One region of the Lysinibacillus sp. NPDC097231 genome, then DNA from elsewhere that is predicted to be linked to it. Evidence: a T-box and tRNA genes for the amino acid it is inferred to sense, from the RefSeq annotation. Region 1 holds a T-box; the other holds one or more tRNA genes.
What was found. The T-box of region 1 lies ahead of serS (serine--tRNA ligase). A T-box ahead of a tRNA ligase gene usually reads a tRNA of that ligase, here a tRNA-Ser.
Positions count from the first base shown of each region.

Region 1 (11,969 bases):
TAATTCAGATTCCCCAGTTTTTTTTTCAGTTTTATAAGGAGTTAAACATAGAGGATGAAGAGGCGCTGATTGTTATGCATTTACTTGCTTTCCATATGGAGGGCAATGATTTTCCAACACCTAATGATTTGATGAATCGACTCACAATGCCTGACAGTGACATTACTTCACGTCTTCAGCGATTAATGCAAAAAGGCTTCCTCGAAATTACACGAGATGTTGATGTAAACGGCAAGCTATACGAAAAATATTCGGTATACCCACTTTGGGAGCGTATCATGCAGTTGATTGAAATGAAAGAACACCAAAAGTCAGCAGCTTCACTTCGACAAGAAGAGGGTGAGATATTCCGTTTATTTGAAGAGGAAATGGGGCGTCTTTTATCTCCTTTAGAGCTTGAAAAAATTGGTTCTTGGCTAGATGAGGATAAGCACAGCCCAGCGCTTATTAAGGAGGCGCTTAAGGAAGCTGTGTTTGCTGGCAAGCTGAGTATTCGTTATATTGATCGAATTTTGCTGGAGTGGAAAAAGAAAAATATTACGACACCACAGGCTGCACAAAAACAAAGTGAGCAGTTCCGTGAAAAACAAACTTTTAACAGGCAGCCAGTTCGTACAGTGCAGCAAGATACACAGTCGACAAATAAAGTACCATTTTATAATTGGTTAGAAGAAAGAGAGTAGGGGACTTCCGATATGTTAACAAAAAAACAGTGGGAGCATTGTCTAGCAGAAATGGACCGTATGTTTCCTGATGCACATTGTGAGCTAGTACATGATAATCCGTTCGAGCTAACAATTGCCACGTTATTATCTGCCCAGTGTACCGATGTCCTTGTGAACAAGGTAACGAAAACATTGTTTCAGAAGTATAAAAAGCCAGAAGATTATTTAGCAGTGTCCTTAGAGGAATTGCAACAGGATATTTGTTCCATTGGCTTGTATCGAAATAAAGCGAAGAACATTCAAGCGTTATGTCAACGATTGTTGGAAGAATACGATGGAGAAATACCTGCAAGCCGCGAAGCATTGGTCACATTGCCTGGTGTCGGTCGTAAAACGGCCAATGTCGTATTATCGGTAGCTTTTGATATCCCAGCTCTTGCGGTAGATACACATGTAGAGCGAGTGTCCAAACGATTAGGTCTTTGTCGCTGGAAAGATTCCGTGCTTGAGGTGGAAGAAACCATTATGAAAAAAACTCCGATGGACAAGTGGTCGAAAACCCACCATCAGCTAATTTTCTTTGGTCGTTATCATTGTAAGGCTCAAAATCCTGGCTGTCATACATGCCCTTTACTTGATGATTGTCGTGAGGGCCAAAAGCGATTGAAAAAAGGGCTGGTGAAGGAAGCGTGAATGTAGGGGCAATTGCAAAGGAAAAAATAGATGCTTGGTTTGCAGAGTGGCAGGAGCTAGAATTCAAGATTCATGCAGCCCATGATGCAAGAAACGGAGAAGCAAAAGTCTTGATGGAACAGGCAACCGTATTGTTTGAGCGTTTAGTGCAAGAGGCAGGAGAAGAGGTCTTGCCAATCAATGGCGTTGAACGAATAACCTTTATAAAAGCAAAGCCTGGTCAATATGCTTGCTATCGTCAACTTGATGAATTATTTAAGGAGACAAAAAAACGAGCGGCAAGATTAAGACTCCAAGCTGCAAAAAGCTAGGGTAGACGGATAGAAGTTGCAAAATACATTGATAGAAATGAAAAAGCAGAGAAGCGTAATGATGAACTACGCTTCTCTGCTTTTCTTTTACTCTGTGTTATTGTTTTCTTCATTTGGAGCTACAGGATCTGTTGGTGGAGTTGGTGGTTGGCTACCGTTATTGTTGCCGGTGTTGTTACCGTTAGTTCCTCCATTGCCGGTCCCGTTATTGTTGCCATTTCCGTTGTCGTTGTTATTGCCGTTGCCATTATTATTACCGTTGTGATTGCCATTGTCACCGTTATTGTCCCCATCAGGTTCTGTTGGTTGATCTATATCAGGCTGTTCTGGCGTATCAGGTTCTGTTTCTTCATCAGGCATACTTGCTACCTGGAAGGTAGTTGTACCTGGATCACTGCGTGTACCATCCACAATAGCCACAACAGAAATCGTGTAATTGCCATCTTCTAGTGTGTTGCTGTTAACTGTTAACTCTTTGCTTTCCGTTGTACCAAGAACAATAGTTTCTCCACCTTCTTTTGTAGCAGATACTTCAAATGTTGTTTGTAATGGTTCGTCTGTTTCCGGATTAAGCATTGTATCATGCTCCCATGAAATATTAATTGCTTGAGATCCTAAATCTAGGATAGCAGAAACATTATAAGGAGTAGATAGTTCAGGTGCCTCGTATTGACTTGATACTTCGGTAGGCTCGGTACCACGAACAAATAGCTCTGTTTGACGTTTTTCACTTGGTGTATAATCACTTGCTAGTTTAAGAGGCTTCGATCCTACTTCAATTGTAGCTTCTACAACTGAACTTGGCTTTTTGAAACGCGGTGTATCAACGTTCGCTGAAATCTCTTTCATAATATTTTTAAATAAATATTGCGGCAAGCGACGTTCATCCCAAGTCGTAATTGGGTCAAAGTGTTTTTCATAACCACTCCATATTGCGATTGAATAGTTAGTTGTATAACCTGCAAACCATGAGTCTGGCACACTAGTACTTGGTAGATTGTGCTTGTTAAAATCCGCTGATGAGTAGTTTGTTGTACCTGTTTTACCTGCGATGTCTAAGCCTGAAACATTAGCTGCAGTACCTGATGCATCAGGCTTATTGCCGACAACATCACGTAGCATGTCTGTCACCATATATGCTGTATAATCACTCATCGCAAATTCAGACTTTGGTGTATAATCTTTTGTTGATTTACCATCACGGTAAACAATTTTTGTTATCGAATGAGGGGTATTGAAAACACCATTATTCCCAAATGCCGCATAAGCAGCTGCCATTTGCACAGGAGACATCGCAATATCCCCACCACCGATGGCATCAGATTCATAAACATTTTTAGCTTCGATACCTAAACGACCTACGAATTCTTTGGCTTTATCAATACCGACTTCTTGTAATGTTTTAACAGCTGGAACGTTACGTGAAGCATATAACGCTTTACGTGCTGTCATTGCACCCATATATTTACCATCCCAGTTCGTGATGGATTGGTTCGAACGTGTGTATTTCATAGGTTCATCTACAAGTGTTTGACCTGTTGACCATTTTAAATTTTCGATGGCTGGTCCATAATCAAGTAATGGCTTCATTGTGGAGCCTGGTTGATGTTTCATATCATATGCATAGTTCCAGCCACGCTCAGTCCCGTAATTGCGTGCGCCGCCAATTGCTTGAATTTGACCAGTTTTTGTGTCAACAACAGCTACACCGGATTGAATGTTTTCTGTTGGGAAGTTACTATCATCATTCATAATGTTTTCTACAATTTGTTGGGCATTTGGATCAAGTGTTGTATAGACTTTAATACCTTCCGCCATTGCAGTACCATCACCGTTATCCTCTAACTCACTAATAACGACATCAAGGAAGGCGTCGTATTTAGAGCCAGAAAATTTTTGACGTGTTGCATCGTCAGCTAGACCAGCTTGAACTTCTGCTTTCTTTGCTTCTTCCATCTCAGCTTTTGTAATTTTACCATGTTGATACATTAATCCTAGAACCGTATTACGACGTTTTTTAGCAAGTTCAGGATTTTTTAATGGATTGTAAGCATTTGGGCGTTGTACTAAACCTGCAAGTAATGCTTCTTCATCTAAAGTTAAATCTTTTAAGTCTTTACCATAGAAATATTGAGCTGCTGTTCCGAAGCCGTAAACACGACCTGACATCAGCATTTTATTAAAGTACATTTCAAAAATTTCTTCTTTGGAATATTTACGTTCTAATTGGAATGCAAGCCAAGCTTCCTGTGCCTTACGTTTTAATTTTTTCTCGTTTTGTAAAAATGAGTTTTTGACAACTTGCTGTGTTAATGTAGAGGCCCCTTGTGCCCCGAAGCCATCACGGAAGTTAGCAAGAACTGCCCCACCAAGGCGATAAAAATCTATACCATGGTGCTTAAAAAAGCGTACATCTTCCGTCGCAAGGATTGCGTTAACCATACCCTCAGGTATATCTTCATATTTTACATATTTACGGTTTTCTGCACCGATTGTTGCAAATATTTCACCGTTTTTATCATAGAATTCTGAGGAAACGGGGTCCTTTAGCAAGTCTTCATTTAGTTCAGGTGCAGTACTTGCATAATAAGCGAATAGCCCGGCACCTCCAATAAAACCTACGGCCACTATAGCCATTAGTGTTAACATAATGCGCTTGAACCATATCTTTTTCGATGGTTTCGGTGCGGTCTTTTTATTTTTTTGCGCGAGAGCTTTTTGATGCTCACCGCGTGTTCGACGATTTTCGGTCATTCTACTATCTCCTCACTTTCAGAACCAAGGCTATTTGCATCGATGAGCTGTTGGATAATCGGTAAATAATCGATACGTGGATAATAGCTTGTTGGAATTTCAAAAGCCTCCTTTTCAATAGTTGAAAAGGGTATTGATTTACGTTCACCTTTTTCCATTGCTAGCCAGGTCTTTTGTAAAACTTGGTATGGTACTATAAAATATCGCTCAAAAGCTGAAAAACGAACGATAATAAAAGCCACTCCATTTTGTTCCGTCACTTGCTGCATATGTGTCATTTGATGTAAGTGTATATTTTTTAAAGGAAAACTGGTCTTTGAGGCTGTTTCCTTTGCATCAAAATCAATATAATGCCCATTCCAAACACCATTATAATCAGTTGTAGAGGGTGTTCGGAAATATGCCTCACGAATAACTGCAGCACTTCGTGATGGGTACTCTACTTTGACGATTTGCACGGGAACAGGTTTCTTATGAATGATAGCAAGCCGCCTTTTTAAATAATAGTCGTTCGCTTCATTAATTTCATCTTCAAGTGTTTTTCCTCGATTGCTAAATGAAATATCTTTGTCCTGTCCCTTCTTTTCTGTTTTTTGAACAGATGGATTAGGGGTATACATTTTCCCATTTGGATAACGAATTGTCACTAAGCTCACCCTTTATAATACTGCTATTATACAATAGTTTACCATGATTCAGTATTAGTTCTCCACTTCCGTTAATAGTGTAATTGATGCTAGATTAACTTCTTTCAGCAGAAGTCTCCCACTTCTATAGGGGTGAGATGGATGCGGGTTTAGACTACTTTTCAGCGGGTGTCCAAACACCTGCTGAAAGAAGTTAAAGCCTCCGGCGGATGTCACGGAATCGGGAAGGAGTTCTTTGTGCAAGCACAAAGCCGATTCCGGACGCAATTATGCCGAGGCATAATTGATCATTGGTAAAATTACCGAAATCAACAATGGATTGTGTGGCAATTTTCGCCTCTTGAAGTCGAAAAATATCACGAAGCACAACAAGTTCTTCCACCCAAATCGTCAAAATAACAGATTAAATTTCTAGCAAGATTTTATTGCGAAACTGTGCACCACATAGCTTTTATTTAATAGACGATTTTGAAGACAATACGCTTCATAAAATAGTTTTTATCGAAATACTTCTTCTTTCAGCTAACTTACGCTTATTTTGTCACGCATGAAGGTAATCTTATACATACGAGGAATACATAAGTAAAGCTAAGGAGGCGTTATATGAACAAGTTAGAAAAATTAGTTGCGCAGTTGGATCTGGTCAATCAGTTACTTTTAACTAGAGTGTCGTTGGAAAACAATGCACAGAGCATGCATTTTTTTATGCAGCTCAAATCTGTTAGCCAGAAAGTAAGCTTAGCAGAAAAGAACTGGCAAGTAAAGAATGCTTGTTCGCTTATAAGTAGTGAAAAATGATAGACTTTGGTACACTTATCTCATATGCAATTTAGATAACCCAATATGAGCATAGACAGTATTTACCTCAAATGAAGGTGTGCCATGAACATATGAGCATATGCAAATCATTAGGAGTAAATTCGCTCATAGGGCTTAATTTATAGCAGACGATTTTTTATATAGCACGAATTTTAACAATAGCTGTTTCGGAAAATTAGCTTAAAATGATACTATGCGTACATTAATGCTTATGAAACAACAGCTAAAATTCGCACTTTTTTTAGAGGTGAAAAATTGTCAGCTATTTAATAATGCTGGAATTAATGAGATGAGGTGCGGAATTGTTATTGATACAGCAAACTTCCATATTAATAGATGAATGTGAAAAATGTGTAACACGCTTTTGGCAAATGCGTGAAGAAGACCGTGCGCCAGATTTTTTTGCGGAGGTTAAGCCACATGCTGATGTTATTCACCAGCTTTTAAAGGAATGGCAGCAAGAGGCAAATATATGGATTAAAAAAAATCAACCAAAATATATGCATACACAACAAATTGCTTCGGTGGTGGAATCGATGGAGCAATTTGTTGTGCAATCTTTTTATAAAGAAACAAGTAAAAAGCGTTTTTTAGATGCGATTCATTCTACCTCCTATACGTTAACAAACCTTGACAGAATCGTGAAGGAGGCTAAAGCAAATGTTATCGAAAAAAAGGACCATTAGTGAGCTATTACGCGAATGGAGATATGATGAAGAATTGAAAGAACGCATTTTACACTGGCAAACGCTTGATGGACGTGAAGCAAGATATGCACCTTTCCCTGGAAATTTGCATCCTTCACTTATAAAGGCACTTCATGCAAGAGGGATAGAACAATTGTACACCCACCAACGTGAGGCATTCGATTTGGCAATGAACGGTGTATCCTTTACTGCTGTTACGCCAACTGCATCAGGAAAATCTTATTGCTACCACTTACCTGTTCTTCAAAAAATATTAGAAGATAAAAATGCACGAGCGATTTATTTATTTCCAACGAAAGCTTTAGCACAGGACCAGAAAAATGATTTAAATGAATTAATTGAACAAAGTGGTGAAGAAATTTTAAGCTATACGTATGATGGAGATACTGCACCAGGCATTCGTCAAAAGGTTCGCAAGGCAGGGCATATTGTGATGACCAACCCTGATATGCTTCATTCGGGGATTTTACCACATCACACGAAATGGGTTTCACTATTTGAAAATCTAAAGTATATCGTTATTGATGAGTTGCATACATATAAAGGTGTGTTTGGTTCACATGTGGCCCATGTTATTCGAAGATTAAAGCGTATCTGTGAATTTTATGGTAGTAAGCCGGTTTTTATTTGTACATCAGCAACCATTAAGAATCCAAAAGAGCTAGCCGAAGCTCTAACGAATGATACCCATGCATTAATTGCCGATTCAGGAGCTCCAGTTGGTAAAAAGACATTTCTTTTTTATAATCCTCCTATTGTTCATAAAACATTTGGCGTACGTCGAAGTGCTGTATTAGAGGTGAGTGACCTCGCTAAAAGATTATATACAGCAGGTATACAAACTATTATTTTTGCCAAAAGTCGTGTACGTGTAGAAATGATTGTGACGTATTTAAAGGAGCTTACACGTAATAAGCTTCTTGATGAGTCGGTGCGTGGCTATCGTGGTGGTTACCTACCTTCTGAACGGAGAATTATTGAACGAGGACTTCGAGACGGAACTATTCGAACGGTAGTTAGTACAAATGCGCTTGAATTAGGCGTCGATATTGGCCAATTGCAAGCATGTATCATGACAGGTTACCCGGGAAATATTGCGAGCGCCTGGCAGCAAGCGGGCCGCGCGGGGCGTCGTCAAGATGAGGCGTTAATAATTTATGTAGCTCAATCGACAGCACTTGACCAATACGTCGTGGATCACCCGCTGTTTTTACTTGGCAGTGCGCCAGAGGAAGCGCGTATTTATCCCGAAAATATGCTGATATTAATGGATCATTTAAAATGTGCAGCGTTTGAGCTACCTTTCTCCACAGATGATACGTATGGTGAATATGAGATTCAGGAATTACTTGACTACTTAGCTGAGGAAGGTGTTGTTTTTAAAACAACAGACAAGTGGCATTGGATGAGTGATCGTTTTCCTGCACACGATATTAGCCTGCGTTCGGCTTCACAAGAAAATGTTGTGATAATTGATATGACAGTCCCTGCACAAACAAAGGTTATTGGTGAAATGGATCGTCATAGTGCTATGACATTACTACATGAAGAGGCTATTTATTTACATCAGGGCATTCAATTCCAAGTAGAAAAGCTTGATTGGGAAGAAAAGAAAGCATATGTAAGAGAAGTAGATGTCGATTACTATACAGATGCCAATCTAGCGGTTGAAATGAAGGTGCTAGAGGAAGATCGTAGTCGCCATTATACAGGCGGTACCATTAGCTTTGGAGATGTTGGTTTAGTCGCCCAAGCAACTATTTTTAAGAAAATCCGCTTCGGCACACATGATAATATCGGCTCAGGTCCGATTCATTTACCGCCTGATGAAATGCATACAAGCGCATCATGGTTATCTTTCAATAACACGCCTCAGTGGTCAGAGGCAGAGCTTACGGATGCAATGACTGGAGCTGCTTACGCAATGAATGCTTTTATTCCAATATTCATTCAATGTGACAGCAGTGACGTAGCAGTAGTCCCGCAAGTAAAGGCATCCCATAATGAGCTGCCAACGTTTTTTGTCTATGATAAGTACCCTGGTGGTATCGGGCTAAGTGAAAAAGTCTATGATTTATGGGAGGATTTATTAACTAAAACTTTTCATCATGTGGCGAATTGTCCTTGTGAGTCAGGGTGTCCATCCTGTATAGGGGCGCAAGATAGTTTGCAGCAGGGGAAGAAAAGAGTAGTAGAGCTTCTTAGGATTTTAAATTAGATGACAAAGAGGGCTTGAGAGGAAAAGTCTAACTAATTAAAGCAGTCGGTAAAAATGCTGAAATTCGCTGAATATGAGAGGAAAATTATCTTAGCGCGAAATGGTCATTTATTGGGCTGTGAATTTCATACGAAATTAACCGTGATTCAAGAATTCTAGAATATTTTGTATCCTATGGTATGACTTGCAAAATCTGTTTTCGTATAGTACAGTATGGTTAAAATTTAAATAACTGAACACGATGATGGGAAGTAGTAGCAAGCACGTTTTTTTTAGAGAGTCAGCGGTTGGTGGAAGCTGATAGAAGCACTTGTGAATCCGTCCTGGAGTTGCACAGTCGAAGTAATGTAAGTAGGCTGTAGCCGGCTGAAATGCCGTTATGAAATAAGCGGATTAGGTATATGCCTAATCAATTAGGGTGGCAACGCGGGTAGCTCTCGTCCCTTTTTAGGGATGGGGGCTTTTTTGTGTTTATTTGGATTCAAAGCGGAGCTATTCGAGTTGAGCTTGCAACGCAATTACACCAAGACTTAATGGAGCAATGTCATTAAACTACTGGAGGTATGATTATGTTAGATATTAAACGCGTACGCGATAATTTCGCGGAAATTAAAAAAATGCTATTAACACGTAATGAAGATTTAGGCAACTTAGATGACTTCGAGGATTTAGATGCAAAGCGTCGTAAGTTAATTACTAAAACAGAAGAATTAAAAGCAGAACGAAATAAAGTATCTGAACAAATTTCAATTATGAAACGCAACAAGGAAAATGCAGATGAAGTTATTGCTCGTATGCGTCAAGTGGGCGATGAAATTAAAGAGCTAGATGTTCAACTAAATGATATTGAAGAGCGCTTTAAAGATATGATGATGCGTTTACCAAACATTCCACACGAATCTGTACCAGTAGGGACAACAGAAGACGACAATGTAGAAGAATATACTTGGGGTGAAATTCCAACATTTGATTTTGGCATTAAAGCACATTGGGATCTTGCTACAGATTTGAAGATTGTTGACTTTGAACGAGGTACAAAAGTAACAGGTAGCCGTTTCTTATTCTACCGCGGGCTTGGAGCTCGTTTAGAACGTGCATTAATGACATTTATGATGGATTTACATGCAGAGGAGCATGGTTATGAGGAAATGCTACCACCTGTCATTGTTAATCGTGATAGCTTGACGGGTACTGGAAATCTTCCTAAATTTGAAGAAGATGTATTTAAATTAGAGGAAACAGATTATTTCATGATTCCAACGGCAGAGGTACCTGTCACAAACTTCTATCGTGATGAAATTTTACTGGCTGAGGCTTTACCACAAGGCTTTGCTTCCTATAGTGCGTGCTTCCGTTCAGAAGCAGGCTCTGCGGGTCGTGATACACGTGGTTTAATCCGTCAACATCAGTTCAACAAAGTAGAACTAGTTCGCTTTGTAAAACCAGAGGAATCATACGATCAATTAGAGCTATTAACAAATCATGCAGAAAAAGTATTGCAATTACTAGGCTTACCATATCGTAAGCTAAAAATGTGTACAGCTGATTTAGGTTTTACTGCAGCGAAGAAATATGATTTAGAAGTTTGGATTCCTGCACAAAACATGTACCGTGAAATTTCTTCTTGCTCTAACTTTGAGGATTTCCAAGCACGACGAGCAAATATCCGCTTCCGTCGTGAGCAAACTGCAAAACCAGAATATGTTCATACATTAAACGGTTCAGGTCTTGCCATTGGTCGTACAGTTGCCGCTATCCTAGAAAACTATCAACAAGCTGATGGAAGCGTAGTAATTCCTGAAGTTTTAAGACCATACATGGGTGGTAAAGAAATAATTGCACCAAAATAAATAACGGGTAAATGCTATTTTAGATATCCTTTAACAGGTAATTGGATTGCCTTTTTATTGATTTACAGATGCTTTTTATTGTATCGGGTGGTGTAAACGCCGTGGAATTGAAAAAATGCTTTATTTCTTAAAGGAATTTTAGCGAGCTAAATGGGTAGCAGTTGTACAGTGTACCTGAGAAAAAGTGTGGGAGTTCGATTCAAAAAAGCTGTATAAATAATGTTCATAGAAAAAGCCGCGAAACGTTGATTTAACAACTTCGTGGCTCTTTCGTGTGTTTCCAAACGAGCGTTTGGGAACAAATTAATTACAACTTATGTCTATATTGTAAAAGGGAGGTATCATGATGTGGTTAATATTAGGTCTTATTGCTATAGTAGCAACTTTTATAAATCTTTATATGTATACAACAGGTAAAGATTATAAACTTGCGATGGCAATGGGGTTATCATTTACAGCATTGACACTTTGTGCAGAACATAGCCTTGTATCTAATTGGGTAAAAGATGAAGATTGGGCGGCTTTATTGGATGTTGTACCTACTATGGAAAAGGCGTTATGGTTTCTGACAATTGTTTCTATTTTGCTAAATATAGCACCTATACTTTTAGAATTAAAAAATAAAAAATAATTACATATTGTTGTTCATTTGGATTTACAACGTTAAGAGCAAAAAGGTTCCAAACGACGCTTTGGTATATTTTCTAATATGTTACAATTTACCTGAAAAATATCAGGAGGGTTCGATTCAGAATGATAAAAGAAATTATTAACGTTGTTTTACCAATGAAAACATATGATACAACTAAAATGGACTAGTGGACTAAAGAACAATGGCAGGAATTTGTTGGAGAAGAAAAGGACCACGTAGGTATACAACTATTGCTGATGAATGATAACGATTTTTATTTAAAAATAATGGGTATTTACTTTAACGAAGCAACAGAAGAAATGTTTTTTAGTTTTGATACACAAAATAAACTTAATCGAAATATAAATATTCAACTCGGTCAATGGAGGATTGATGATAGTATTTATAATTTATCTCATGAAAAGCCTCAATATTTGGAGAAATTTTCTGTTGTTAGAGGTTTTCAAAAATATGTAAAGCGCACGTATTTAGAAGAGTGGGACAAGACTACAATTGAAATAAAAATTTTCGATGCAGAAACAAATATAATCATTAGAGAGCTTGAATTTCAAATAAATAAGCATTATACATAGATTTTTTAGTAATGTGCATAGATATTAGTACAACAAAGATTAATAACATATACAAAATAAACCTAATAAACGTTCCCAAAT
Region 1 is NZ_JBIWDH010000012.1:95,452-107,420, forward strand. Features, by position in the region: gene ACIQXF_RS09685 (DnaD domain-containing protein) at 1-683, shown strand, start outside; gene nth (endonuclease III) at 696-1,358, shown strand; gene ACIQXF_RS09695 (YpoC family protein) at 1,355-1,669, shown strand; gene ACIQXF_RS09700 (transglycosylase domain-containing protein) at 1,757-4,423, opposite strand; gene recU (Holliday junction resolvase RecU) at 4,420-5,070, opposite strand; gene ACIQXF_RS09710 (endonuclease) at 5,674-5,868, shown strand; gene ACIQXF_RS09715 (YppE family protein) at 6,192-6,575, shown strand; gene ACIQXF_RS09720 (DEAD/DEAH box helicase) at 6,550-8,814, shown strand; T-box leader at 9,047-9,262, shown strand; gene serS (serine--tRNA ligase) at 9,384-10,664, shown strand; partial or broken gene ACIQXF_RS09730 (aminoglycoside phosphotransferase family protein) at 10,711-10,806, shown strand; gene ACIQXF_RS09735 (hypothetical protein) at 11,011-11,295, shown strand; gene ACIQXF_RS09740 (hypothetical protein) at 11,553-11,888, shown strand.

Region 2 (11,969 bases), on a different contig from region 1:
AGATTTACCTCTACAATTTCACGTTGACCAGTTACAGTTACTTTCACCATACCTCCGCCAGCAGCACCCTCAAATTGCTCTGCATTTAAAGCCTCTTGAGCTTCCATCATTTCCTTTTGCATTTTTTGCATTTTCTTCATCATACCTTGCATATTTCCCATTCCACGCATAATCGTATTCCTCCTAAATGATTAATCTTCAACAATTTCAATAAATTCTTTACCGAACAATTTTTCCGCTTCCGTCACTAGTGGATCTTGTGAAGCAAGTGGTTGAGCATCGTCGATAAACGGCTCTTCCTGCATTTCTGCCGGTGGTGGTTCTAATAATTCCACTTCGTGATTGGTCTCTACTTGAGATTTTTTTTCCTGCTGTAAGCCATGATCACGAATAAACTCTTCACGCAATTTCATCCAGGTCTCTTCAGGTGTACAAAGCATTTCGTACATAGTACCAGTTTGCCCTGCAATTAATTGTGTGAATTGAGCTTTTAGAGATTGATTATCAGCAACCATTTGACAATGAATATCATACTTGAATTTTAACACAAAAGCACTTGAAGATGCCGCAACAGGTTCAGCTTCTGCTAAAAGAGCTGACTGAGATTTTTGCATTTGGCTTAATGCCTGTGCCCAAACTGATTTAACTCGTTGTACATCTTGTTTAGTTGCATCCTTAAGTACCTCTTGAATACGACCTGTTGGTGCTTTATAGCCATTCGGACTTTTAGCTCGGGGACGTTGTTCTTTTGGTGCTTGCATCGATTGTACAGAGGTACCAGCTTGTAGTTGTACTGACAATTGTTGCACCATTTGCTCAAGTGCTACAATTTTTTGAGCAAGCTCAGGGCTCATTGCTGCTTCACCTGAAATGGTTGTTTGACTAACTATCCCACCAGAAAACTGTACCATCTTAAGTAGCGCTGTTTCTAAGTAAATCTTTGTATGATGGGAGAACCGCATTTCTTGCTGTGTTTTCGCTAATATATCAATGTAGCCATATAGCAAGTCTGGTGCAAAATCATGCGCTAATGTAAATACTCTCTCCTCTGGTGATACCAACTCTAATAGTTCAGCCAAATCATCACTCGTTTGTAATAATAATAAGTCACGGAAAAATGTAATTAAGTCTTCTGAAAGGCGAAGAGGATCCTTTCCATCAGCAATAAGCTGTTCTAGCAGTGCAAGCATTTGTGCGACATCTTTTACTTTTAAAGCTTCTGCTAAGTCATAGAAAACTTCCTGACTGATTGAACCTGTAACCAGTAATGCATCCTCAAGCTTCAGCTCATCACCGCTGAAAGATACGACCTGATCTAATAAACTCAAAGCATCACGCATACCACCAGCTGCTGATTGTGCAATTACCTTCAAGCCTTGTTCCTCATACGCTAGGTTAATATCCTCTAAGACAACCTTCATGCGCTCAATAATATCATTGGTCGAAAGACGTTTGAAATCAAAGCGCTGACAACGCGAGATTATGGTTGCAGGCAATTTATGGGGTTCTGTTGTCGCTAAAATAAATACAGCATGTGGAGGTGGTTCTTCTAATGTTTTTAATAGTGCATTGAAAGCACTTGTAGAAAGCATATGCACTTCATCAATGATATACACTTTGTATCTGCAACTTGCAGGGGCAAATCTGACTTTCTCGATGATGTCACGGATCTCCTCAACCCGTGAATTAGATGCTGCGTCAAATTCAATCACATCTGGGTGCGAGCCATCTGTAATGCTTAAACACGTGGTACATTCGTTGCAAGGCTCGTTTGCCGGTGCATGCTCACAATTTAAAGCTTTAGCAAAAATTTTAGCTGTACTTGTTTTCCCGGTTCCACGCGGACCAGAAAATAAATAGGCATGTGTTGTTTTATCCGCTAGGAGAGCATTTTGTAGCGTTCTTTTGACATGCGCTTGACCAGACATTTCCCGAAATGATTGCGGTCGATACACACGATAAAATGCTTGATACGTCAATGGTTTCCTCTCCCCTTCTTCATTAAATAGAATATTTCTATTATAACATTTGCCTCATTATTTATAAAATAGTGTTACCTTTTTTCAACAAACTTAAGTTGACTCTTTATTATTATATGAATGCAAAAAAACGCATCCGCCTATTGTAGACGGATGCGTTTGAATTGGCAATTTAATGCCGTGCACCTTTCTTCGACAGCCGCACATAAGCGTTACTCTTGTCGTTAGCTCAGATTAGGCAACCCCGCGGCACATGAATAAGACCACTTAATGCTGCTTCCTTCCGGACCTGACATGGTTCATGGGTATCCATTGCGCAGGACCCAATCGTCAACACTACGTGCAAAAGGCAGACCAAACAATACGGACAGCCTCGAAAAAGGAATTCAGTCTCGCTAGAGCGGATTGCGAGTTACAGGACACCGCTACCTTCCCACCTAGCACGGCAATAACTAGTATACTGACTGTTTTCATAAATTGCAACTTAATGCACATAATATTTATGTGGAATATTCTATCAACAATGTAAATAAGCAATCATTATTAAAAAAATAAATATTTTTCAAAAAAAATGTTGACGTCAATCTCAAAACATGATAAATTAATTCTTGTCGATAAGACATTAAGCAATATAATATGGAGGTATACCCAAGTCTGGCTGAAGGGATCGGTCTTGAAAACCGACAGGCGGGTAACACCGCGCGGGGGTTCGAATCCCTCTACCTCCTCCAGTTTTTAAATTCCGACTACTAGCGTAGCCGTTTTTTTTTTGCTTAAAATTGTATGTAACACTTACTAGATACCACTTCCGCTTAGGTTGTGGTATTTTTTTATTGTTAAGGAAAACATAGATTTTACAGTTGAGATTAGCCAAAGACATTATTGTCGAAAATGTTTTTGATTTCGATTCATGTAGCCTTTCAACTTCTGTCGAATGTTAAAAAACTCTTTAGCGGATCTTTTCTTTACTATAGCTCTACTAATATTGATTAGGGAGGATTTTTAATGCACTCGAAAATTTCTATATCTCGCAATTCCCTCGCTTGGATTTTCATAATTGCTATTTTAACTGCTATTGGTGGTGAGATTAAAATAACGCCTTTTGCTAATACAACCTTTCGTTTTGGATTAGGAAGTATTATTTTCTTTTTATGTACTTTACTTAGACCTACGCCTATCATTTTAGCAGGATTTACTACGAGTATGGTGACAACCATTTTTCGGGTTATCATTAATTACTCTTTACATGATGTTCCACTAGTTGATAGTTTGCTTACACATTTACCTGCTGCTGCATTTTATATATTGTTTGCAATATGCCTACAAATACTAAGCATTCATCAATATAGAGAAAGACCACTAATGCTTGGATTGTTAGTTGCATTTAGTGAGGTATTTAGTAATTTAGTGGAACAACTATTTCGTTTCTTTATAAATTCTTATACATTTTTACTCCTTCATGATTTACTTATACTATTAGCAGTTGCTTTATTGCGTAGTTTCTTTGTTGTTGGAATTTATAGCTCTATTTTAATTGCTGAGCAAAAAAAACGTGTTCAGGAAATGCTTACTATTGGCTCAGATTTATATGTTGAAACACTTTATTTAAAAAAATCTATGAACCACATCGAAACCATTACAGCTAGCGGGTTCGATTTATACAGACAATTAAAATCACAAGGCTATCGTGCAGAAAGCTTACAGGCACTACATATTGCCCAGGAAATTCATGAAGTAAAGAAAGATTCACAACGGATCTATGCAGGTATTTCTAAAATTGTTGGTGAAAAGAGTTTCGGCTCCCTTAGATTGTCAGAATTATTACATTATATAGAAGAAGGTAATAGTAAATACGCTGAATTACTCGGGATAGATATTGAGTTTAAAATAAGTATAGATACTGACTTTCAAACTAAAGAACATATTGCATTGCTTGCACTTTTAAATAATTTAATAGCTAATGCTATAGAAGCAATTGAAGGACAAGGTGTTATTTCTATTGATATTCAAAAACTGCAGGATGATACTGTAATTACAGTATGTGATAACGGAAAGGGCATTTCACAAAGTGATCTCTCTATTATTTTTGAACCTGGGTACACCACGAAATACAATGTTGATGGTGTCGCAGCAACAGGCATTGGTCTTTCACACGTTGCTGAATTAGTAAATAAATTAAATGGCTCAATATCCGTTGAATCAAACAATCGAAACACAATGTTTAAAATTACAATTCCTACGCAGACTATTCAAACGGGAGAGACTTAAATGAGATATTTTATCGTAGATGACGATCGTGCAAGTCGGGTCATGCTAAAGCAAATTATTGAAGAAAGTGGTTTAGGCACAGTCATTGGGGAAGCTCGCAATGGTGAGGACGCCATTCCACAAATTTTAATGACACAACCAGAGTTTGTGCTTATCGATTTACTGATGCCAAAACTAGATGGCATCGCAACAGTCGAGCACCTTATTCAAAATCGTTTTGAGGGTCAATTTATCATGATCTCGCAGGTGGTGAATAAGGAAATGGTAGGCGAGGCATATGAGCAAGGGATAGAGTTTTTTATTCATAAGCCTATAAACCGTATTGAGGTTGAGAATGTTTTACGTAAAACAACTGAACAATTTCGCCTAAAAAACTCGCTATTAGTTATTCGTCAATCCCTTACAAACATTGATTTAAGTGAACAAATAAATCAGAAAGCAACGTCACGTGATCATATTCAATCTATCTTAAACGATATGGGTATCGTTGGTGAAATCGGAAGCGAGGATATTATAGCAATTATCGAAACATTGCTTGCTCATCAGCACAAAATTGCACCTCTCCCTCCATTAAAGGAGCTATATGAGGAAATCGCGGCTGTTACTAAGTCTACTCCAGATGAAATTTTGAAAGAAAGTAAGGCCATTGAACAACGTGTGCGTCGTACTATACTAGCAGCGATGATCAATCTCGCTAATTTAGGTGTGGTTGATTATACAAACTCTGAGTTTGAATATTATGCACCCCGATACTTCGACTTTAAAGAGATTCGCCAGCTTATGACTCAGATAGAAGATCACGAAAATCGCAAGGCAAAGGTTAATATAAAGAAATTTATTCAGGTATTATATTCAGACATTTTAACAAAAATAAATTAATTTTCTCGGATTTTGTCGGATTCCATAAGTCCTCCGTATTATTAAAGTAAGGCATGTCCTAAAAATTTTAATATATCAGGGGGTACAAAGGTTTTGAAAAAGAAATTTAAAATCAGTTTAGCCGCTCAAATTTTAATCGGTTTGATTTTAGGGATCGTTGTTGGTGGTATCTTTTACGGAAACCCCAAAGTTGAAACATATCTACAACCACTAGGGGATATTTTCCTTCATCTAATTAAGATGATTGTTGTACCGATTATTATTTCGACTCTAATCGTTGGTGTTGCTGGAACTGGAGACATGAAACAGCTTGGACGATTAGGCGGGAAATCGCTTATTTACTTCGAAATTATTACAACAGTAGCAATTATTGTTGGTTTACTTTCCGCTAACCTGTTCCAACCAGGTGCTGGTCTAAACATGAACGAACTTTCTCAAGGGGATATTTCGAAATATGTTACCACTACTGAAGAGGTACAGCATGAAGGACCATTTGATATTATTGTAGGTATCGTACCAACAAATATCATTCAAGCAATGTCTGAAGGTAATATGCTTGCAATCATCTTCTTCTCTGTAATTTTTGGGTTAGGGGTTGCTGCCATTGGTGAACGAGGTAAACCAGTCTTAGGCTTCTTCCAAGGGGTTGCAGATACTATGTTCTGGGTAACTAACCTCGTAATGAAATTCGCTCCATTTGGGGTATTTGGTTTAATTGGTGTAACCGTTTCCAAATATGGATTTGCTTCACTAATACCACTAGGTAAACTTGCTATACTTGTTTATGCAACAATGCTATTCTTTATCTTTGTCGTTCTTGGACTTGTGGCAAAATTCGCAGGTATCAACATCTTCTACTTAATTAAAGTATTAAAAGATGAACTGATTTTAGCGTTCTCAACGGCAAGTTCTGAGGCTGTGTTACCACGAGTTATGATGAAAATGGAGAAGTTAGGTGCTCCAAAGGATATCGTATCCTTTGTTATTCCAACTGGTTACTCCTTTAACTTAGATGGTTCAACATTGTACCAAGCTATTGCTGCATTATTTATTGCTCAAATGTACGGTATTCACCTAAGCATTGGTGAACAAATTACGTTAATGCTTGTACTAATGGTTACATCAAAAGGGATTGCAGGTGTTCCAGGCGTATCATTCGTTGTACTTCTAGCAACGTTAGGTACTGTCGGCATTCCAATCGAAGGCTTAGCATTCATCGCAGGTATTGACCGTATCCTTGATATGGGACGTACAGTCGTTAACGTAATTGGTAACTCACTTGCGTCATTAGTAATGGCGAAATGGGAAGGCCGTTTCGATACAGATAAAATGAAAAATTACTTTAAAGACAATCAAAATTTAGCGTAAAAAGTAAAAAAATCCTCACGATGTATGGATGGCATCGTGAGGATTTTTTTACTTTATCCATTATGCCTCCGCATAATTCCGTGACATCCGCCGGAGGCTTTAACAAGATGTTGGTCACTCAGTCGCTGCCACAGGACGTGGCGTTCTTAAACTGAGTTCCTCTATTTCAGCGGGTGTTTGGACACCCGCTGAAAAGTAGCTTAAATCTGCATTCATCTTACCACCTATAGAGGTTGGATACTTCAGCTGAAAGAAGTTAAAACTTTATCTAAATAAGCAATAATAGATTCTTTCCCTTTTGCATGCGCTTCTTGTGCGCGTAATTCATCTTTTTCAATTTTTGCCTCAGCAGCTGCAACAATACGCTCTGCATCTTCCTGCGGCACGACAATGACACCGTCCACATCCCCAATAACATAATCACCAGGATGAACAGTAACGCCCCCTATAGCAATAGGAACATTTACTTTGCCACCACCGTTTTTATTGCCAGCTGCTACCGTTGTGCCAAGAGAAAATACTGGAAAGTCTAGCTCACGAATAGCTGCTATATCACGAATAACTCCATCTACAACAAAGCCCTGTACACCAATCCCCTTCGCTAATGAAAGAACAAAATCACCAGCAACTGCACGATTGGTATTCCCTTTAGCGTCAATTACTAAAATATCTCCTTCACTAGCAGCCCGAATGGCTTCCAATACCGCACCGTTTTCGCCATCTGGTAAACGCACTGTTACCGCACGACCAGCAATTTTAAAATGATCTGCTAACGGTTTAATATCACTACGTAAATTCGTATGTCCTCCTGTAGCATCTGAAATAGCTGTTGTTGGTAAATGCTTAAAACTTACTTCCACCTTTGTCATAGATAACACCCCTATTATGATTTACGAAAGCCTTACACAATTATTGTAAATAAAATTCATCTCCTATTTCAATATATATCTGAAAATTACAAAAACAAAATATTGAAAAAACCTCCGTAAAAGTTAGGTTGATGTCTAACTTTTACGAGGCAGTTCACTTGTTATCTATGTTTTTAATAAATGTAATACTTCTTCCGATGTAGTAGCTACACGAATAAGCGATTTTTGTTCTGCACGTATAAATCCTTCCTCTAACATTTTCCTAAAATGCTGTAGCAGTGCATCATAAAAGCTGTTAACATTATATAAAATTACTGGTTTTTCATGTAGTCCAATTTGTGCCCATGTAAACACTTCAAAATATTCATCCAATGTCCCGCCACCACCTGGCAACGCTATAAACGCATCTGCTAACTCTACCATTTTTGCTTTACGTACATGCATAGACTCAACAAAGTGAATCTCAGTTAACGATGCATGTGCTACTTCTCGTTTCTGTAAATGCGTTGGCATCACACCAATAACCTCTCCTCCAGTTGTTAAAACTGCATCTGCCACTTTTCCCATTAGTCCAGTGTTTGAACCACCATAAACGACACCATGGCCATTTTGCGCTAATACAGTCCCTAATTCGGCTGCCTTTTCCGCATAAATTGGGTTTAAGCCTAAGCCAGAGCCGCAATATACAGCTATTCTTATAGTAATCCCTCCTATGTCAAAAGACGTGACACAATAGGCTGGCTACATATTGTCTCACGTCTTTTGATCATTTATTTTTTTACATACCTATCACATTTCTTTCGGCCAGAACGCACCGTTTACCTTACTATACGTTTAATTTTAAGAATAGTTTATTTCCTATTTTCGTAAATGACTTGTTTGTTTTAGCATATGACTAATACGGCTAACAATTGATTCAACTGCTTCAGGATTTTTTAATAAATCATAATCATTAATATCTAAACGTAGAACTGGGCATGCATTAAAATTATTAATCCAGTTTTCGTAGCGTTCATGCATCTCAATCCAATAATCATTCGGCGTTTGCTGCTCCATCGTACGACCACGTTCTTGAATGCGCCCTATTACCGCATCAATTGGTCCCTCTAGATAAACCAGTAAATCTGGATGTGGGAAATACGGTGTCATCACCATGGCATCAAATAAATTTGTATAAGTCTCATAATCTGTTGGGCTCATTGTACCTTTGTCATAATGCATCTTTGCAAAGATTCCTGTATCTTCGTAGATTGAACGGTCCTGAATAAATCCGCCACCATATTCAAAGATACGCTTCTGCTCCTTAAAGCGCTCAGCTAAAAAATACACCTGTAAATGGAAGCTCCACTTTTCAAAGTCCTCATAAAACTTATCTAAATACGGATTTGTATCTACCTTTTCAAATGACGTACGGAAATGTAACGCCTGTGCTAACGCTTTTGTCATTGTCGATTTTCCTACACCAACAGTACCAGCGATTGTAATCACAGTTTGTGGAGGAATATCGAATTTCTCTCTCAAATTCATTGTTGCAAGCTCCTTTGTTGTAACGTATCCTTAATTGTTTGTAAAACATATTTTAAATCGCCTGGATTTTTAACAAAATCAAGCTGATCACCATTAAATTGAATGACTGGGATTTCGGGATGCATTTTCTCGAAATGCTCGATAAAGGTATGATAATCTGCCACAAGTTGCTCCATGTAATCCCGTGAAATCATTTTTTCAAATTCACGACCACGCTTCGCAATTCGTTTCATCAACGTATCAACACTGGCATGTAAATAAACTACTACATTAGGTACAGGCATATCTTTCGTTAATATTTTATAGATTTCTTCGTACTTATCATACTCAGTTGTTGCCAATGTACGCTTCGCAAAAATTAAATTTTTAAAAATATGGTAGTCGGCTACAACAGGTTTTTCATGTGTTAAACGGAATTTTTTAATGTCTGATAACTGTTTATAACGATTACATAGGAAGAACATTTCCGTTTGGAAGCTCCATTCCTCAATGTTCTCATAAAACTTATTTAAAAAAGGGTTTTCGTCTACTATTTCTTTTAATAGATGGTAATTAAATGTCGCTGCAATCTCTTTAGATAAAGAGGTTTTACCAACACCAATCGGACCTTCTACTGTAACAAATGGAACCGTCACCAGAAGCTCCTCCTTTATGTTCTATGGATTCTATAGTCATTTAGCCTGCCTTGAGGCTTTCTATGCCTTGGCATAATTGCGTCTGGATTTAGCTTTATGCTTAGCCCTGCAGATGTTTTTAACGAAAGCGCAGTGCTAACGTAGCGACAGCAACAACATGAAGTTAAAAAATGAATCAGTGCTTTTCATTGTATCATAGTGAGAAAATGAAAAACAGAATCAAACTATTTCTCTAGTCAATTATGCCTCGGCATAATTGCGTCTGGATTCAGTTTTGTAAAAGCCGCTGGAAGAAGTTAAAAAATAGACCCACCGAAGTGGATCTATCATTTCCCTTATAATTTTACTCGCTGTAAACGCAGTGCATTTAAAACAACAGATACGGAACTAAAGGCCATCGCTGCACCTGCTACCCAAGGAGCAAGCAAACCAAGTGCCGCAATTGGAATACCTAATGTATTGTAAGCAAATGCCCAGAATAAGTTTTGTTTAATATTACGCATTGTTTTCCGACTCATAATGATAGCATCTGCAATACTATTTAAATCGCCACGAATCAGTGTAATATCTGCCGCTTCCATAGCAACATCTGTACCAGTACCAATGGCCATCCCTATATTAGCTGTCGCAAGTGCCGGTGCATCATTAATGCCATCACCCACCATCGCCACTTTTTTACCTGTGGCTTGTAGTTTTTTTACTTCATCTGCTTTGCCTTCTGGGAGAACTTCAGCAATCACATGATTCACACCAACTTCTGCTCCGATTGCTTGTGCTGTACGTTCGTTATCGCCAGTCATCATAATAACTGTAATTCCCATTTCTTGTAGCCGGCGAATCGCTTCTCTTGAAGTATCTTTAACAGTATCAGCAACGGCTACTAGACCAGCATAATGACCATTAATAGCAGCTAACATGGCCGTTTTACCGTTTTCCTCTAATTGCTCCATTGTTGGTAGAATATCATCAATCTGAATACCGTATTGTTGCATCAATTTACGTGTACCAATTACAACTCCCTGACCAGATACAGTCGCTTGCACACCGTAACCTGGTATCGCTTCAAAGAATTGAACGTCGCCTAGCTCAATACCACGATCAGCAATTCCTTGAACAATGGCCTCTGCTAACGGATGCTCGGATTGCTTCTCTGCTGCACCAATTAACGATAAAAAGCGTGCTTCGTTTTGGTCTGCAGCTAGCACAACATCCGTTAATACAGGTTTGCCATGTGTTACTGTACCTGTTTTATCAACAACCACCGTATCGATACTTTGAGTTTGCTCTAAATGCTCGCCACCTTTGAATAAAACACCTAACTCCGCTGCACGACCAGAGCCTGCCATAATAGATGTTGGCGTTGCTAAACCAAGCGCACATGGGCAAGCAATAACAAGAACTGCAATTAATACTTCAAGTGCAGGCGTAAATTCACCTGGACTTACCCAAATAATCCACACTAAAAACGTGACGATTGCAATGCCGACAACGATTGGTACAAATATGCCTGAAATTTGATCAGCTAAACGTTGGATTGGCGCTTTAGAACCTTGTGCATCCTCTACAACTTTAATAATTTGAGCTAAAGCCGTATCGCGGCCAACTTTAGTGGCTGTCATTTTAATAAAGCCATTTTTATTAATAGTTGAACCGAATAATAGGTCGCCTTGTTTTTTATCAACAGGTAGACTCTCCCCTGTTAACATCGATTCATCAACAGCTGTTGTTCCTTCTAATACTTCCCCATCAACAGGAATTTTTTCACCCGGTTTTACTAAAATAATGTCGCCAATGATTACCTCTTCTAATGGTACTTCCTTCTCAACACCGTCTCGAACAACAACTGCTGTTTTTGCTTGAAGACCCATTAATTTTTTAATAGCTTCAGACGAACGACCTTTTGCTTTTGCTTCAAATAATTTACCTAATAAAATTAAAGTAATTAAGACCGCACTCGTTTCAAAATAAAGATGAGGTCCATGATGTGATCCTACAGTTATAATCGCTTGATAGACACTATAAAAATAAGCAGCAGATGTTCCCATTACTACTAGTACATCCATATTGGCACTACCATTGCGCAAAGCTTTGTAGGCCCCAACATAAAATTGCTTTCCAATAATAAATTGAACAGGAGTAGCCAACACCATTTGTACCCACGGATTCATTAAAAAATCAGGAACATATAAAAATGACGTAAATGAAAAATGCCCTACCATCGTCCAAAGTAATGGTAATGAAAGAATTGCCGATAGTATAAATTTTTGTTGCTGTTGTTTGATGGCCTGCTCCCGATGATCCAATGTCTCTTGCTCATCTGCTTTTTGATGTGCTCCATAGCCTAATTTTTCAACCTTTGCAATTATATCTGCAGCCGTAACTTCAGATGGGTTAAACTCAATCGTTGCTTTTTCGAGTGCTAAGTTTACGTTCGCGGAAGATAC
Region 2 is NZ_JBIWDH010000052.1:13,489-25,457, reverse strand. Features, by position in the region: gene ACIQXF_RS21685 (YbaB/EbfC family nucleoid-associated protein) at 1-170, opposite strand, end outside; gene dnaX (DNA polymerase III subunit gamma/tau) at 192-1,979, opposite strand; RNA gene ffs (signal recognition particle sRNA large type) at 2,158-2,425, opposite strand; tRNA gene ACIQXF_RS21670 (tRNA-Ser) at 2,618-2,710, shown strand; gene ACIQXF_RS21665 (ATP-binding protein) at 2,985-4,247, shown strand; gene ACIQXF_RS21660 (response regulator) at 4,248-5,126, shown strand; gene ACIQXF_RS21655 (cation:dicarboxylate symporter family transporter) at 5,220-6,494, shown strand; gene ACIQXF_RS21650 (RraA family protein) at 6,737-7,363, opposite strand; gene ACIQXF_RS21645 (LOG family protein) at 7,529-8,056, opposite strand; gene ACIQXF_RS21640 (deoxynucleoside kinase) at 8,222-8,890, opposite strand; gene ACIQXF_RS21635 (deoxynucleoside kinase) at 8,887-9,525, opposite strand; gene ACIQXF_RS21630 (heavy metal translocating P-type ATPase) at 9,861-11,969, opposite strand, start outside.
Region 2: it encodes a tRNA-Ser, which carries the amino acid that the T-box ahead of serS (serine--tRNA ligase) is inferred to sense. The anticodon was not compared.